Regions from separate parts of the Pararhizobium sp. genome, predicted to be linked through region 2. Evidence: riboswitches for the same ligand, from Rfam matches in the RefSeq annotation. Region 2 holds a riboswitch; each other region holds the start of a gene.
What was found. A riboswitch is a leader RNA that binds a small molecule or an ion and turns the genes downstream of it on or off. The one in region 2 is predicted to bind cobalamin.
Positions count from the first base shown of each region.

Region 1: linked by a shared signal. The riboswitch ahead of ACQY8Q_RS02820 (DUF1636 family protein) and the one ahead of ACQY8Q_RS00845 (ABC transporter substrate-binding protein) in region 2 are both predicted to bind cobalamin.
Region 3: linked by a shared signal. The riboswitch ahead of bluB (5,6-dimethylbenzimidazole synthase) and the one ahead of ACQY8Q_RS00845 (ABC transporter substrate-binding protein) in region 2 are both predicted to bind cobalamin.
Region 4: linked by a shared signal. The riboswitch ahead of ACQY8Q_RS17670 (aromatic ring-hydroxylating oxygenase subunit alpha) and the one ahead of ACQY8Q_RS00845 (ABC transporter substrate-binding protein) in region 2 are both predicted to bind cobalamin.

Region 1 is NZ_CBDIHY010000002.1:275,861-280,179, reverse strand. It holds gene ACQY8Q_RS02840 (hypothetical protein) at 1-459, opposite strand, end outside; gene ACQY8Q_RS02835 (helix-turn-helix domain-containing protein) at 636-1,016, opposite strand; gene rpsU (30S ribosomal protein S21) at 1,506-1,739, opposite strand; gene ACQY8Q_RS02825 (hypothetical protein) at 2,191-2,484, shown strand; cobalamin riboswitch at 2,773-2,987, shown strand; gene ACQY8Q_RS02820 (DUF1636 family protein) at 3,097-3,504, shown strand; gene ACQY8Q_RS02815 (ABC transporter ATP-binding protein) at 3,529-4,319, shown strand, end outside.
Region 2 is NZ_CBDIHY010000001.1:187,664-191,982, forward strand. It holds gene ACQY8Q_RS00840 (FecCD family ABC transporter permease) at 1-629, opposite strand, end outside; gene ACQY8Q_RS00845 (ABC transporter substrate-binding protein) at 638-1,684, opposite strand; cobalamin riboswitch at 1,942-2,182, opposite strand; gene ACQY8Q_RS00850 (SDR family NAD(P)-dependent oxidoreductase) at 2,228-3,022, opposite strand; gene ACQY8Q_RS00855 (SH3 domain-containing protein) at 3,165-4,319, opposite strand, start outside.
Region 3 is NZ_CBDIHY010000003.1:3,737,590-3,741,908, forward strand. It holds gene ACQY8Q_RS23955 (LuxR C-terminal-related transcriptional regulator) at 1-444, shown strand, start outside; gene ACQY8Q_RS23960 (acyl-homoserine-lactone synthase) at 634-1,278, shown strand; gene ACQY8Q_RS23965 (DUF2865 domain-containing protein) at 1,531-2,568, shown strand; gene bluB (5,6-dimethylbenzimidazole synthase) at 2,569-3,261, opposite strand; cobalamin riboswitch at 3,306-3,517, opposite strand; gene ACQY8Q_RS23975 (SDR family oxidoreductase) at 3,560-4,319, opposite strand, start outside.
Region 4 is NZ_CBDIHY010000003.1:2,500,805-2,505,123, forward strand. It holds gene ACQY8Q_RS17655 (diguanylate cyclase domain-containing protein) at 1-438, shown strand, start outside; gene ACQY8Q_RS17660 (DUF6656 family protein) at 439-1,044, opposite strand; gene ACQY8Q_RS17665 (hypothetical protein) at 1,173-1,394, shown strand; cobalamin riboswitch at 1,398-1,596, shown strand; gene ACQY8Q_RS17670 (aromatic ring-hydroxylating oxygenase subunit alpha) at 1,720-2,970, shown strand; gene ACQY8Q_RS17675 (2Fe-2S iron-sulfur cluster-binding protein) at 2,972-4,069, shown strand; gene ACQY8Q_RS17680 (hypothetical protein) at 4,241-4,319, shown strand, end outside.

The sequences.
Region 1 (4,319 bases), on a different contig from region 2:
GTTCGACAGGGCGATGCCCCCGTTGACTTCGACGGCCGAGCCGACGTTGTAGACGGCAGGCGGCGAATAGGTCGGGGTGGTGATCCGGAACGCACCCGGTTGAACACCGGTACCATTCGTCGGCTGCGTCAATCCCAGCGGGCCGACGGATGCGGTGGTCCAGTCGTTGGCCGGACCTGAGGCAGGCGCCAGATCAATGGCCCGGCTGGCAGAGGAATAGCCTGAAGACTGGCCAACCGTTGGCGTGCTATGCGCCTGCTGGATGCCGGCATAGAACTGCATGTTCACCTGGAACGTCAGGGTAGAGCCTGTGGCGGCGTAGTTTCCCAAGCTCTCGGAATAGAGGCTGTTGCTGTAAACAATCGCGCCGCCTGTATAGACTGCCGGCTGCTGAAAGAAATAAAACTGCTGCGTTGCGGTCTCAAGATTGGTGACATTGATCGTCAGGAGTGTGGACATCGATAGTTCTCCGATTTGAGGTCTGTAAGGGGGCAATTTCACCTCTGTCAGCTGCCTATGGCATCGCGCGATACGCACCCATCAGTTGCATTCCCCGATGAAACTATTGCGATATCCTCTTTGTGTTTACTATCTAAAGCTGTTTACCGTGGGTAAAATAGCCAGGCCGTTTTGACCTACGGTTGAACGCGTTTTGGTTGCTCGGGTAGCGGCACTTTTGGCATCTCGGTGGTCAGCCCGATCAGCAGTTTGGTAATCCGCGTGGGGCGCTCCCGCAGCTTTCCGATAAGGTCGATTTCAAGCTCGCTCAACTGACCTGGCCGCAGCCAGTCCGGCCCGTTCCGCCCCATCAGTAACCAGTCGAGTGAGACATTGAGCAGGGCGGCAAGATTGCGTGCGTGATCCACGGACATGGCGTGCCCCTGCGTCCACTTGGTGATCGCCGCCGGGGAAATGGAAAGCTCGGCCGCAAGCGCTGTCGCCTTGCGATGGCCGCTTGCTGTCATAGCCTGTTTGAGCCGATCGCCACGCGCTCTGTCAATTTTAGGCTGGTGCATCGATCTACCCCTGGAATCAATCAGAAGTAGATATGAATGAAACTTAAACGTGTAGGAAATATTTCCTTTATACAGCGGAAATTCACTGAACGGTTCAACTCGGCTACATCCGGCAGGGAATCACATTTGTTTCCCGCGAGAGGGGATGCGTCCCACATGGAGAGCATCAACGCTAAATGGGAACGCCAAAGAAGCCGGGACGGCGAGGCATCGGCGGCGCCGAAAATAGGGATGCGCAGAACCAGGGCTTTTGGCGAGTGCGATGGCACGAGCGTAGCAGCAGTTATTGACTGGACCGTTCGAGCGCCGGAAAGCGCTGCACGTACCGGTGCGATCGGCGGGATATAGCTTCCACAGCGCCGTACCGTCGCTGCCGACGGTGGCCGAGTCGCCCAAATCTACTTATCGAGAAAAAACGAAACGAGGCGCGACCGGATACCGGACGCGCCTTGGACTAAAAAGCCCGAATCTCGTCAGAAGCCGCCGCTATTAGCGGGTTGGCTTCTTCTTCGGTGCGGGCAGAAGGCCTTCGCGCTGAAGCTGCTTGCGCGCATTCTTGCGCTGACGGCTGATAGCTTCTGCCTTCTGACGCGCCTTTTTGACGGACGGCTTCTCGTATGCTTCCCGCATACGCATTTCACGGAAGACGCCTTCGCGCTGAAGCTTCTTCTTCAGCACCCGGAGTGCCTGATCGACGTTGTTATCACGAACCAATACTTGCATGTGAATCTTTCAAAGTCTGATGTTCACTAAAGAGATGGCAGGGGCAGTAGAGCAATTTACGAACCAAATCCAGAGCGCGGGGCAAATTTTCTCACATAATTAGCCTAGTCTTTTGCGTAGCCCCCCAAACTTTAGCAGGAATACCCTTGATCAATTGGGTGGTTTTCCATCGGGAGCGCTGAAAAACAAGCCGCAACACCCCTCAGCCAAAGCTGCGGTGACCGGCGAGATTTGGAAACCTCATTGGATGCCCCAACACAAATAATGGAGCCTGATTCTGCTCAACCTCGTGATCCGCCGGTTACCGCAGGAACATGATATTGCTTCAGCGACACCCCGCCGGGCGCCCGCTCCTGTAGAAAGCAAAGCTGGCTTCCAGAATATTGAGGATCATTCGGGCGAGAGGGCTTAAGATCGGGTTCACCAATGTTTGACATAGCTCGGAAAAGCAGTGAATGCGGACCAAAACCGTGGGAACAAAATGCAAGTGTTAAACAGACCCAGACAGAATGGACCATACCGAGATCGCGATATCGGCTGCCAGGAGGCGCTTGAGCAATCCTTCCTGACTCTCGCGGAGTTGCATTCGGGTGAGGTTCTGGACGCAGCCGCCGGCAAGCTTTCATCAACCTTGATGGCATTGGCAAAGCGCGCTGAAAGCGTCGGCTGGACGCTGGAGGAAGCGGAAGTGGCCATCAGCGAATTGGCGCAAAATCTACTCGATGAGAACACGGGACACGGTTGAGACGTCCGGGTGACCGACCATTTGCTGAGGTAACGCCTACTCAACGCCACTTTCATTCCCCGGCTGTTTTCTTGAAGGTACGCCGCTGGAAATGCTCCTGCTCAATGAGGTACGCCGCCGGCCGGAACTCGGGACGGTTCCAGATTGCGTTGCGTCACAAACAACATCCGACAGGCTGTACGGTCGCCACAATGGCGCTTGACGCAGAGTGCGTAATTAAATAACATAACAGCCGTGATGAAGATATTGAAAGAGCGGAATCCGGCGTTGTCTGGTTGGTGGAATCGTGCGAGATGTCGTTCTGATGGTGCTGCTTCCAGGTGACCCTGGAGCGGCTGAAAAGGGAACACGGTGAGGACGACCCATCAAGGGCCAAAACCGTGGCTGCCCCCGCAACTGTAAGCGGAGAGTGCATTCACAACATCCCACTGGCCAAAAGCCGGGAAGGGGTGGATGCGCACTGACCCGCGAGCCAGGAGACCTGCCATCATCGATGATCAACTGCAACGGACGGGGTGTTCCGATGGAAAAAATCTGGCCTGAAAGCTGCGCTCTTGCGCGCCTGCACTTTGTCGCCATGTGGACTCCGGACGTCGCCTCCGGGGATAAAACATGGCGCATCATCCACAGCACATCATAACCGTCTGCACCGATTGCCGGATCACTGGAACCGCGTGCCGCCCGGGACTGGCACTGCTCGCCCGCCTGAACGACAGCCTGTCGCGCATGGGCGTTGCCAGCGGCTCTGATTTTTCGGTCGAGGGCACCGTCTGTATGGCCGGTTGCCAACGTCCGTGCACGATCGCATTCCAGGCCAGCGGCAAGGCGACCTATCTGTTTGGCGACATCGCGCCGGACACGGATATCGGCGCACTGGTGGATTTTGCCGCCATCTATGCCGAACGGCCGGATGGCTTGACGCGCGAGGCCGAACGCCCCCGCGGTCTCGGCGGCAAGACCATTGCCCGCATCCCGGCGGCTTTCCTTATCTCGGAACATCCCGGAGAGCGCATCCAATGAGACTGTGGTTGCGGGAGATAACCCATGAGCTGTGATGGCAGGGGCGCAAGCCTCAACGTTCTGGGCCTTAGCTGGGGACCAAGAGCCAATCTGCTGCTCGTTCGCGATGTCAGCTTCTCACTGGAAGCTGGCAACCGGCTCGCCATCGTCGGGCCGAACGGTGCCGGCAAGACGTCGCTGTTGCGCTGCCTTTATCGGGGCGTGGCCCCTGTGGCGGGTCGCATCGAAATCGATGGCGAGGACATTCGCACGCTTTCCGCCCGGGCTGTGGCTCGCCGTGTCGCCGTCGTGCTGCAGGAAATGCCGGCAGACTTCCCTTTCACCGTACTTGATGTGGTGATGATGGGCCGCATTCCGAGGCGCCAGGGACTGACAGGCTGGACGGACGAGGACCGTGCCCAGGTCAGACATTGCCTGGAACATCTGGATCTCGCCGCCATGGCCAATCGTCAGTTCACGACGCTGTCTGGCGGTGAAAAGCAGCGTGTGCTGGTCGCCCGGGCGCTGGCGCAGCAACCGGACATCATCATCCTTGATGAGCCGACCAACCATCTCGATATCCGCCACCAGCTGGAGATTCTTCATCTGCTCGCGGGGCTGAAGCTGACCATCGTCACCAGCCTGCATGATATCAATCTGGCCAGTACGTTTGCCACCCATGTGGCGCTGATGCGCGACGGCCGGATGGTCGGCTTCGGCCTGCCGCACGACGTGCTGACACCCCACGCGATTTCGACCACCTTTGGCGTCACCGCCCTTGCCCATCCGGGACAGGGCAACGCCGCCGCGCGCTTTTCATTTTCCCTCAAGACCGC
Region 2 (4,319 bases):
AGATAGACATCGGGCCAGCGGACGCCAGAAAGGCTTCCAAGCAGCCAGAACATCACGCCGCGTGCCTGCTCGGCATTGGCCGACGTCGTGACGATATAGGAGGTCAGAGCATTGAAAAGCTGTGAACCGGCAACACCGGCCAGAATGATCCGGTCCGCCCCGCCGCCTGCTCCAGCCGCCAGCGCCGAGACCAGAACGAAGGCAACGACCGCGCCGATGAATGCGCCGGTCGACAGGGTCAGCGCACCATATCCAAAACCCAGGATCATCACCGCCACGGCCCCGGTCGAGGCGCCGGCGGAAATGCCGAGCACATAGGGCTCGGCCAGCGGGTTACGCAGCAACGCCTGCAGGATAGCCCCCGACAGGGCAAGGGCGGCCCCAGCGCTTGCCGCCAGCAATGCGCGGCTGAGACGGTAATCCCAGACGATACCCTGATGGATGCGGCTGAGTTCGAACGCGGTGCCGAACAGGCGATTGGAAACGGCCTTGGCCGTTGTCTCCAGCGGAATGGAAATCTCGCCGATGGACACGGCGAGACTGATGATGAAACCGAGCACGGCGAACGACAGGATGACCAGCGCCAGGCGCGCCCACCATCGTTCGCCCGCCATGACGGGTTGAACCATGGTTAGGCTCACTGCGACAGGCCGAAGGATTTGATGCCCTTGGCAAGGATCTCGATGCCGTCGATCGTGCGGATCGTCGGGTTCATCGATTGCGCGTCCATCTCGACGAAGCGCTTGTTTTTGACCGCATCCAGCTGGCTGGTGACCGGATCCTTCTCGAGGAAATCGATTTTCACGGCCGGATCGTCAGCGGCATAGCGGCGGCGGTCCATGGTGGCGATGACGATCACCGATGGGTTGGCCTCTGCGATGGTTTCCCATCCGACCAATGGCCACTCTTCTTCAGTCGTCACCACATTTTTCGCACCCAGCGCCTTCAGGATATAGGCCGGTGCGCTGTTCTTGCCGGCGATGAAGGCATCGCCCTGCACTTCCTTGCTGGAAAACCAGAATACAACGGGCAGCGCGCCCAGCTTGGCAGCGCCGATCGATGCAACGGCATCGGCTTCGCGCTTCTTCAGGTCGGCGATCAAAGCGTCGCCGCGATCCTGAATATCGAAGATCTGCGCCAGCTCTCCGATCTGCTGATAGATCAGGTCCATGGTGAAGAGTTCGCGGCGGACACCGTCGCCGCCGTCGGTATTGATCTTGGCAACGCAATCGGTCGGCGAGACATATGTATTGATGCCGAGGCCGGAAAACTGCTCGCGCTTGCCGACCGATCCCTGCGTGCCGACATGCCATTCGAATTCTGCCGCCACCAGATCCGGCTCAACGCCAACGACGGATTCAAAGCTCGGGTCGTTGTCGGCCAGCCGCTTGATCGTCTTGTTGGCTTCGGCAAAGGCCGGTAGGACCGGGCCAACCCAGACGGCGGTGCCGGCGATCTTGTCGGCGAGACCAAGCGAGAACAGGATTTCGGTCATGCCCTGGCCGATCGAGACGACCTTCTGGGGCGCCTTGTCGAAGCTGACGGTCTGGCCGCAATTGGTAATAGTCAGTGGATAGGCGGTCGATGCGGCAGCAGCGGGCGTGGTAAAGCCTGCGACCGCAAAGGCGGCTGCCGATAGCGGAGCCAGAACGCGGGAAAGATGACGGATACGGTTGGTAAACATGGTGACTTTCTTGAAACGGAATTCCAGGCCCGGCGGCAATGCGTGAGCGGAATTGAAAGATGGGAAGCGGCGATTTCGTGTCTGTGCGACAGCACTGCCGGGCTAGCCGGGTTTGCTTTGACGCTCAGAGGCAATCTGCCGATCGCTTAATGATGGGTGGAATATTCCGTTTGGAAGAAAACGGCGAAAGAACGCCGGATGCGGCCGTCGAAATCAGACATGATGGCTCCTGTTCCGGGCAACCCCGCCCGGGAAGTTGGATGTTGCTTTCGACGGCAGGTCTCCTGGCTCGCGGATATCTGCCTTTCGCCTGCCTTCCCGCAAACCCGGAGGGCTCGCAGTGGCTTGGCGCTTTAAAAAGCGCCGGGTGGCGATCGGCAATCCGCTTACAGTTGCGGGGGCAGCCACGGTCTTGGTCCCTGTTGGGTCTTCCGCACCGTGTTCCCTATTAATCCCCTCGAAGTCATCCATCGGGGAACCGTCGGATGCCACTTAGTCCGAGCATGGCGGCGTCGTCAAGACGACAGCACCGCCCGTCACTGTCTACGGCATCAGCTGACCGCCATTGACCTCGATGATCTGGCCGGTGACATAGCCGGAGAGTGTAGGAGATGCGAGAAACAGATAGGCGCCGACGCATTCCTCCGGCGTGCCAATCCGGCCTTGCGGTACGGTCTTGCGCTGGGCGTCGAGCATTTCCGGGCTGGTATAGCGATCATGAAAGGGCGTGGCGATGACACCGGGTGCTACCGCGTTGACACGGATATCGTCGCCGGCAAATTCCTTGGCGTGGCCACGGGTAATCGTCGAGACAAAGCCTTTCGACGCCGCATAGAGGATGGCACCGTTGCCGCCGCCATTGCGGGCGGCGATCGAAGTCGTGTTGATGATGAAGCCGCCCTGCTTCTTCAGCCACGGATGCGCGGCGCGGGTGGCAGCCAGCACGGAGCGGGCATTAAGGTCCATGACGCGCTCGTAATGGGCGTCGTTCATCTCGGACGTCGCAACACGGCCAAGCATGCCGCCGGCATTGTTGATCAGCCCATCGAGACGGCCGAAATGATGGGCAGCCTCTTCGACCACACGCTCCGTCACGCCATCGGCCGAGACGTCGCCCTGAACCAGAACGGCCTTGCCGCCCGCGCTCTCGATCTCGGAAAGGAGATTTTCTGCAGCGTGCCTGCTCTCGTTGTAGTGGATGGCGACACTTGCGCCTTGCGCAGAAAATGCACGCACAAGCGCTGCGCCAATGCCGGTCGAAGCTCCGGTGATCAGAATTATCTTGCCGTCGAGGTCGGCGATACGAACCCCGTTCCATTGTCCCTGCAGGCCTGCCATCGCTTATCCTCGATTGTCGTGAAAGGTCGGACGAAGAATAGCGTTGGAAACAGGGATGGCCAGTACCGTTTGAGGGCTGGCACCGTCTAAAAGCAAATGCCGTCCGAAGGTAACCCCTCCGAACGGCAGATAGATCGGGTGGTCAGCGGCGGCGGAAACCGCCACCTCCATGGAACCCGCCACCGCCGTGGAAGCCCCCGCCCCCGTGGAACCCGCCACCGCCGCCAAAATTACCGCCGCCGTGGAAGCCACCTCCACCGAAACCGCCACCACGCTGGAAATCCCCGCCATCGAACCCGCCCGGTGCCGGACGGCGGATCATGTCCTGTTGGAATGCCCGCTGGTTGCCGATCTGACGGCCGGCGCGATCAAGGCCGAGATTGTCCGGCGCCACCGGGCGGACGCGATTGTTGGTGCGGTTTGCCAGAGGTTTGATGGCATCCTGGTTCTGGCCAATTTTCTGCGCCGCATCCGGATGTTTGGCCGCAAAGTTCTCGCCATGTTGTTTCAGATTGTCGGTCGATGGCTTCTGCACGGGATCCCAGCCGTCAGGCGTATGCTTCTGCCATTGGCCGTTGTCGCGGCGGTAGACGTTGCCATCCCGGCCGGCATAGATGTCACCGCCCTTGCCGCCTGCGACAAAGCCATGGTTGCCATCGGAGTTGCGCCAATGCGCAGCCCCGCCCGCCGCGTTCGTCCCGCCGGCAATATGCGCAAAGTCCGAACCGTTCTTGACGTTGGCCGAGCCCCAGGAACCGTAGACATTGTGGCCGCCCCGCGCCATTACGCCGTTTCCGGTGCGCGGATTATAGGCTGCAATGAAGCCACGCTCGCCAGCCGGGCCAGAAACAGCGCCGCCGCGAATGTAGGTGCCGGTCCGGGGATTATAGGCCGCCCCGCCCGCGATGCCGCGATAGGGACCATAGGCATAGCCGTAGCGTCCGAAGGTTCCGAAAGCCGGATTGTAGAAGGCGCCGACGCCATAGCTCACGGGCCGCGGATAGTACGGGACGTAACCGCCGCCCGCCCAGCCGTAGTCCCAATAGTCGTTATAGGCCCAGCCCGTGCCGTAGACATAGGTATCCCAGGCCAGATAGGCACCGAGATAGCCCATGGTGTAGCCATACCAGACAGCATCCGGTTCCGTCTTGTAAACCCGCACATAGGTGGCGTTGTAGACCGGCGAGGACGGCGGGATTTTGTAGATCTCGTCCGGCACAGCCTTGGCGACTGTGAACGGGCCGGTGGGGCTTGCGCCGACAAACCAGACGCCATCCTTCAAGACGAAATACTGATC
Region 3 (4,319 bases), on a different contig from region 2:
CCGGACAGTGAGCCGTTGTTTTCCGCAGCAGAACACCTTGGCCACGGTCTCGACGGCATCACCCTGCCGCTTGCTACCCCCACCCGGCGCCTGGCCTTTCTGGCAATCCAGACCGATGTATCCACAGAGGAATGGCCGGCCTACCGGCGGTGCCACCTGCGCGACTTTCAGTTGCTGGCCAATCTCTTCCACGCCTCCCTGTTGGAAAGCGACAGCAGGAAGGAACTCGCCGAGCAGTGCGCCAAGGCGCTGACCCACCGAGAAACCGAAGTGCTCGGCTGGACGGCCGCAGGCAAGAGCTATTGGGAAATCGGCACAATCCTCGGCATTTCAGAGCGCACCGTGCGCTTCTTCATGACCAACGCCCGGCGCAAGCTGAACGTCGTCTCCAACACCCAGGCCGTCGCCCAGGCCGTCCGGCGCGATCTCATCCCGACGTTTTGACTGCCCCGGCAAAGACCCAACTCCAATACACCCCACCCACCTCCTTTTTCTCCTGACGGGAGGTCCTCGCGGACCTCCCGTCAGGAGAAACATATCCGCGTGTATTAGAAACCTGTCACTACCGACAGTTATGCCGTATAACGATCCCTGACAGCATTTGCTCCTCGCATTCGATCACAGGAGCAGACAATGATCAGGATTTTCAACCACAACACCGGCAAGCAGAACCCGGGCGACCTAGACGCCATGTTCCGCCTGCGCAAACGTGTCTTCCACGACTTGCTGAAATGGGACGTTTCGGTTCGCGGCGACTGGGAGATCGATCACTACGATGACGCCAATCCACTCTACGTGCTGTCCTACTCTGACCAGACGGGCCGTCTGCGCGGTGCGTTACGGCTGCTACCGACACTTGGACCGAACATGCTGGATGATACATTTCCGATCCTGCTCGGCGACAATCCGCAGGTGCGCAGCGCTTCGGTGTGGGAATCCAGCCGTTTCTGCATCGACCCGACGATCTCGCAGGATCGTGGTTCCAACCAGGTGACCATCGCCGCAGCGGAACTGATGTGCGGCGTTGGCGAGCTTGGGCTGTCCTCCGGCCTCAGCCATATCGTCACCGTCACCGATGTGTTCCTCGAACGGATGTTCCGGCGCATGGGATGCCCTGGTGAGCGCATTGGCGAACCACAGCGGATCGGCTCCGTCTATGCCGTCGCAGTTGCCTGGGAAGTCACGACCGACCTTTTGGACAGGATGAAAGCCATCGCTGAAATCGGCGGGTCGGTGCTGAAACGGCCGATGTCTCTGGAAACAGCCCGGGCCGCATAAGTTGCATTACCCACGGGAGAGCCACCGATTGTGGCTCTCCCGCCTCGCCCCGCATTTATCTCCCGCCCGCCGTTAACGCTGCTACGCGGACTGCGTTGCAGCACCGTCGAATGACGCTATGATAGCGGCACAGTCAGAGTGCGCAGGATGCTCCTTCGCACCCGGCACGGTGCCGGTACGCTCAGGCGAGAGAAACACGTGACCTTCCGTTCGATATCCCTTGCGGCGCTGATAGCCCCGCTTCTTCTGGTCATGACGACCACGGCCGACGCTTCAGCGGTGTGCGAACGGCTGAACGCCCGCCTTGCCGGCCTGCCGAAAATCGTCGCATCCAATGCAAATCTGCGCGACTATACCGGTGCGATCTCCCGTCAGAACCTGGACCTGCGGCAGGCGCGCAGCGATCTGAGGCGGATGGGATGCAGTTCAGGCAGTGTCATCATCGTCGGCGGTCCGAACGAAGACGCCTGCAACAGCCTGGACGCTGAAATCTCGCAGATGCAAATGGATCTCAAAACACTGAAGGCCCGTCGGCTGAACCTTCTGGAAGGCGGCGACAGCGACGTGACCCGGCGGCGCATTCATGCGGCGCTTGCTGCCAATCGCTGCGGCGAGGAGCAGGATGAAGTGCTCAGTGCCGCCATCGAGGAACCGGAAACCCATCGCAATATCCTGAACGACCTGCCGCCGATCGGCGAAGGCTATCCGGACATGCGCGGCAGCAACACCGATTTCACTACGCCGGATAACGGCTTCGGCCCGAGCGCCGACTATCCCGGCAACCTGCGCACAATGTGCGTGCGCACCTGTGATGGTGCGTTCTTCCCGATCTCCTCGAACTCATCGCCAGCCGATTTTCAACGCGATGCCGAAGCATGCCAACGGCGCTGCCCGGGAACGGAGACGGCACTTTACTATCATGAGCTGGCGACCGAAGAGACAAACCAGATGGTCTCGGCTGCCACAGGCGAACCCTATGCCGATCTACCCTCGGCTTTCGCCTACAAGACCCGCGATCTTAGCCAGCCCGGCCAATGCGGCTGCGCTCCCGTCGGACGCACGGCGACGCAGCAGAGCACCCCGAACGATGGCAAGGGCGTTATCGAGGTTCGCACCCGCAAGAAGGCTGATCCCGCGGAGGTGAAAAGCACCGTTGCCGACCGGGCCTACAATCCACAGGATAACAAGGTTCGTGTCGTCGGCCCGAGCTTCCTTCCGTCGCAGGAAACCTCGATTGACCTGCGGCATCCAGCCGGCCCCGGATATCAGGAACTGCAGCAGACCAACTGATCACTTCATAGGTCGCCCACCCCAGCAGTCGGAAAATACCAGGTCCTCGAGCGGCAAGCGCTGGCGCCAGCCTTTGACGGCCAATTCCGGCTCGGCATAGAGCGTATCGACATAGCCAAGACACAGCCAGGCGATGATCTCGATATGATCTGGAATGCCGAGCACGTCCTTGATATCGCGCTCATGGAAAATGCTGACCCAGCCGACGCCGACGCCTTCGGCGCGTGCGGCAAGCCAGAGGTTCTGCACGGCGCAGACTGTCGAAAATGCATCCATGCGCGGATTGTGCGTCCGGCCGAGAACGACCTTACCGGCGCGGGTCGGATCGCAGGTGACGCAGATACTCACGGGCGCCTTGCGGATTCCTTCGAGCTTCAATGAGCGGTACTTGCCCTGCGCCTCGCCTTCAAACATCAGCGCCGCCTCTTCGTTGGCCCGCTGGAATGCCTCGAAGACACGAGTACGCCGGCCCTCGTCGCGGACGACAATGAAATTCCAGGGCTGCATGAAGCCGACCGACGGCGCGCTGTGAGCGGCAGCGAGCAACCGCCTGATCAGCGCGTCCGGCAAGGGCGCAGGCAGGAACTGATCGCGCACGTCGCGGCGGGTTTCAATGGCGCGGTAGACGGCTGCGCGCTCGTCCGATGAAAATGCGTCCGCCCTCACAAGGCAGTCTTGCGGTTCAGTTTGCATCGTTTGATCCCCAACAATGCGAAACCTCCCGCCGTCCGCGCGGGGCTGGTCTATCTCGTCAGGCCGGTCTTCTGACTGCGGATCATCCGGTTTTGCCGCCTTCCCGGATTGCTTGAAGATCCAGTGGCATAATTCTGAAATGATTCAGAGATTCAATAAAGCAAAACCGTCCCCGTTACAGCGCTGGGCACGTCCCGGACTTTCACCGGGTTCCCGATTCTCCCGCTTGCGCAGGCACCTGAACGAAACGATATGGCCATAGCAGGCCGCCGTTTGCAAGGCGGCCCGCCGGTTGTCATCAGATCGCCGCGACCGGATGCGGCGAACCGTCATAGGCACCCCAGATCGACTGATCCAAACAGATCATCGATCCGGTCATCAGGCCGGATTCCGCCGACGACAGATAGGCGCAGGCGCGCGCGACTTCGGCCGGATCGACCAGACGGCCGAAGGGCTGGCTCGCCGCTGCCTTTTCCAGCCAGTCGCTGGCCGCGCCATGAAATTCGCGTTGGATGCGATCCTCGCCTTCGGATGCCATCCAGCCGATATTCAGACCGTTGACCCGAATCCGGTTGCGCAGCACGGCATAAGCCGTGTTTTTGGTCAGCGTTTCCAGTGCGCCTTTGGAAGCGCAATAGGCAGAGATGAAAGGTTGGCCGGCCATGGCCGACATCGAACCGATATTGACGATGGTTCCCTCGATCTTCTCGCGGCGCATGACGTTGATCGCTTCCTGCATCAGGAAGAACGGCGCCCGCACGTTGACGGCAAACATCCGGTCGAACAGTTCCGGGCTGGTATCGAGGATTGTGCCGCGATCTGTAATCGCCGCCGCGTTCACCAGTGCATCGATACGGCCGAATTCCGTGTCGCAAGCCAAAACCACCTTGCGCGCATCCTCGACCTTTTCCAGATCGGCCTGCACATAGACCACCCGGGTTCCTGTCGCCTTGCCGATCTCGGCCGCCTTGGCCTCGCCCTTGGCGGCATTGCGGCCGCAGATGACGATACCGGCGGCACCCCGTTCGGCAAACAGCGTGGCAATCGCCGCCCCCAGC
Region 4 (4,319 bases), on a different contig from region 2:
ATTGCCGAACCCGATACCAGCCGGCGATTGTCCGGCGAACAGGCGGCCGCATTGGCGGAGCCGTTGGCCAAGCATATCGGCGGGATTATCCAGCAGGCGTTTCCGTCAAGCGAACTGGTCGCCCGTTTCGACGGCACCCGTTTCGGTTTTCTGGTTACCGCGGGCGAGGAGCGGGAGGTGGTGCGGCTTGTGGCGCTTTTGCGCTCGGCCTTGCGCGGCACGCATTTCAAACATCCGAAAACCGGCCGCGATCTCGGCTGCGTCACGCTTTCGGTCGGCATATGCATGTCGGATGATGCCAGCAACGCTTTCGATCTTGTCGGTACGGCGGAAAAGGCGCTCGGCAGGGCGCAGGGCAAGGGTGGAGACCAGACGATCGTTCATGGGGCCGAAAGCGAGCAGCCGCCCGGGCGCGACTGGCTGATCTACAAGCAGTGATCAGAGGCTGCCGATGATCTTGCGAAGCTGTTCGTTGCGGGCGCCAAGCAGAAGCACGTTCTTCAGTGCTTCCTTTGGGTCACGGGTGCGAAACAACAGCCCATTGTCGTGCACGGCGCGATTGACAGTCAGCTTGCCTGCCTCGGCATCCATCTCGGTTGCGACGGCAAAATACATCCGCGAATAACCGAGTTTGATCTTCTCGAAAAAGTGCTGGTCGTCGCCGATGTCGGAGAAGAAGTTGGCAATGTAGAACGACCAGCGGACGTCCTCGAACTTGGCGAATTTCGTCCGCGCTGCGGTGACGTGGCAGTAGCCGAGATGCGGGCTATCGGCGAGCGTGCGGTGAAACAGCAGTTTCGGGAAACGGATCGAGCGGTGGAAGCCGTTGATCCGGTCATGCGTCACGGTCCCGGCCGCTTCAAGCTTCTTGCCGGTGCGGGTGGCGACCTCCTGGTGGGTCAGATAGCGCTTTTCAGCGGCACTCCATTCCTGCTGGTGCCGGTTGATCCGCCCGGTGCGCAGGAATTCGGTATAGATCGCGGCCTTCGCCGCCGGAACCGGCTTCTTGACTGCGGCGGCATCGAAATATCTCAAGTTTGACATCGGCCTGTACCAAAATGCGCAGAATGCGGACGAAGCACTCCGGGGCGTAATCGCTCGTGAGATGACGCTAACGTGTTATGGTTAATGCAGTCTTGCCAAGCTTAAACCTTTTGCCGCGAAATATGCGCATGACTGCGCCAGTATTGGCGCTGTTCGATGTCGCAAAGAGGCCGCATTGCAGCCGATTGCCGAAGCGTTGCGCGGAAAACCGGGCTTTTGCTGAAAATTCAGAAGATCACGTTGTTTATGCTTATAAAATAGCCAGATGGACTGTGGTCTCAAGCAATATGTTGCGTGTCGTCTTTCTGGAATCGGATGTCGTTAATTGGCGGCTGTTTTTCCGGGCGTGAGGATTAGATGAAGACACTCAAGGTGCCGTCTTTATAGGGAAGGGCGGAGAATTGGGAAGCCGGTCGAAATCCGGCGCTGCCCCCGCAACGGTGGTGGAGCGAAACCTCGGCAAAAGGCCACTGGAGAAATCCGGGAAGGCGCCGGGATCGTCCGCAAGGACAGCTCCAGAGCCCGGAAACCAGCCTTGTGATGAAATTGATATCTGGGTTGCGGCGGGCAGCCGGAAGGAGAACCACTGTAACCACGCGCTCTCCCGGCGCGCCGGCGGTTCCTTTCCTGTATGCTGCAACTTTCAAAAAAGTTGGCGAGCACAAGGAAATGACCATGGATCTCCGCAGTGAAGTCCTCCGCACATTGAAGAACCGGCGCGATACACACAGCCTTGAACAGGCCTTCTACACCGATCCCGATCTCTACAGGCTCGATATGGAGGAGATCTGGTACAAGGACTGGCTGTTCATCGGCCATGACTGCGAAATCCCGAAATCCGGCAATTATTTCACCGTCCAGGTCGGCGAATATCCGGTCGTCATCGTCCGTGACCGCACCGGTACTGTGCGGGCGCTGCACAATTCCTGCCGCCATCGCGGTTCGCGCGTCTGCGCCGGTGCCAAGGGCTCGTCTGCCAAGCTCGTCTGTCCCTATCACCAGTGGACCTATGAGCTGGATGGCAAGCTGCTGTTCGCCCGCCAGATGGGCGAGGACTTCGACAAGAACCAGCATGGTCTGAAACCGATCCACTGCGAAACCATCGGCGGCTATATCTTTATCTGCCTCGCGGAAGAGGCGATGGATTTCCAGCCCGTGCGCGACATGGTGTCGTCCTATGTGACGCCCCACAATCTGAAAGACACCAAGGTCGCGTTTGAAAGCACGATCATCGAGAAGGGCAACTGGAAACTCGTCTGGGAAAACAACCGCGAGTGCTACCACTGCGCCGCAAACCACCCCGAACTTTGCCGCACCTATCCGGAAGCCCCAACAGCAACCGGCGTGCAGGGTGCCAAGGACGATCCGGTCATCGCCGCCCATTGGGCACATTGCGAAGCCTCAGGCCTGCCGAGCGAGTTCAAGATCGATCACAAAGGCCAGTTCCGCGTCGCCCGCATGCCGCTGATCGAAGGGGCTGAAAGCTACACCATGTCCGGCAAGCGCGCCGTCCAGCGCCAGCTGTCCGACGATGTCAGCCAGAGCCATATCGGCACGCTGTTGTTGTTCCACTATCCGAGCACCTGGAACCATGTGCTGGCCGATCACGCCATCACCTTCCGCGTCCTGCCGCTTGGCCCCGAACTCACCCAGGTGACGACCAAATGGCTGGTGCACAAGGATGCCGTCGAAGGCGTTGATTACAATATTGAAGAACTGACGCATGTCTGGACCGAGACCAACGACCAGGATCGCCAGATCGTCGAGGAAAATGCCTTCGGCATCCGCTCGCCCGCCTATCAGCCCGGCCCCTATTCGCCGGAACACGAAGGCGGCGTGATGCAGTTCGTCGAATGGTACACCAACTTCCTGGCGGACCGCCTGCAGGGCAGCTCCATCTCCACCCCTCTGGTTCGGGTCGCCTGACATGACGATTGCTTCATCCTTCCGGCACTTCGACGAGTTGCAGCCGTTTAATGACCGGCAGCAACTGCTGGAATGCATCTCCGTCACCGCCGAAGGGCCGGATGTGATGACCTTCGGCTTCAAGGCCGACAAAGACAGCTGGTTCCGCTATCTGCCAGGCCAGTTCGTCACGCTCGAACTGCCGGTGACGCCAGACGATCCGGTGATGCGCACCTACACGCTGTCCTCGACGCCATCGCGGCCGTTTTCGGTTGCCGTCACCGTCAAGGCGCAGGCATCGAGCATCGGCACACGCTGGATGTTCGACAACCTCAAGCCGGGTATGAAGCTGAAGGCCTTCGGCCCGCTCGGCGATTTCTCCTTCGTGCGTCATCCCGGCGAAAAATATCTGTTCATCTCGGCCGGTTCCGGCATCACGCCAATGATGTCGATGACCCGCTGGATGGCCGATTGCGCCCCGCAAACCGATGTTTCCTTCCTCTCCTGCGCCCGCCAGCCGGACGATCTGTTGTTCCGCGACGAGCTGGAAAACATCTCCCGTAACATGCCGAACCTCAATCTCGGTTTCATCGTCGAGACCCATGCGCCGCGTCACAGCTGGCACGGGCTGCGCGGCCGTATCGAGACGTCGAAGCTGGCGCTGCTGGCGCCGGATTTCCGCGAGCGTACCGTGTTCTGCTGCGGCCCCGAACCGTTCATGCGCGGCGTCAAATCAATGCTGGAAAGCGTCGGTTTCGACATGAACCGCTATCACGAGGAGAGCTTTCAGCCGGCCAATGCGCCCGATCCGGCAGAACTTGCCATTCGCGCTGGCGCTGGCGAAGCGGATGCGGCAGCGGTCTCCACCGTGACCTTCACCATGGCCGGCAAGGACGCCAAGTGTCAGCCCGGCCAGACCATCCTGCAGACGGCACGCTTGGCTGGCGTGCGCATCGGGGCTGCCTGCGAGGGCGGACTGTGCGGTACCTGCCGGGTGATGAAGATTTCCGGAGAAGTCGAGATGAACCACAACGGCGGTATCCTCGATGACGAAATCGACGAAGGCTACATTTTGGCATGCTGTTCGCGGCCGATCGGTGACGTACAGATCGAGGCGTGATGTGCCGGAATTGCCGGGCGGCTGACAGTTGCCCGGCATAGCCGCCCGCTACCTCCAGCAAACCGCAGCCCGGCAAAAGGGCATTCACCATCATAGGATGTTTCACGGTAGCAAGCTTCGCGTAAGTTGCGGGGCCTAGCCTCAAGGTGCAATCGATACGGGGCGTGACATATGCGAACCAAAGATCTGACTTATGAGCTTCTCCAAGCCTCGAAGATGAGCGCCGAACGCAGCGACAAGAAGATGCTTG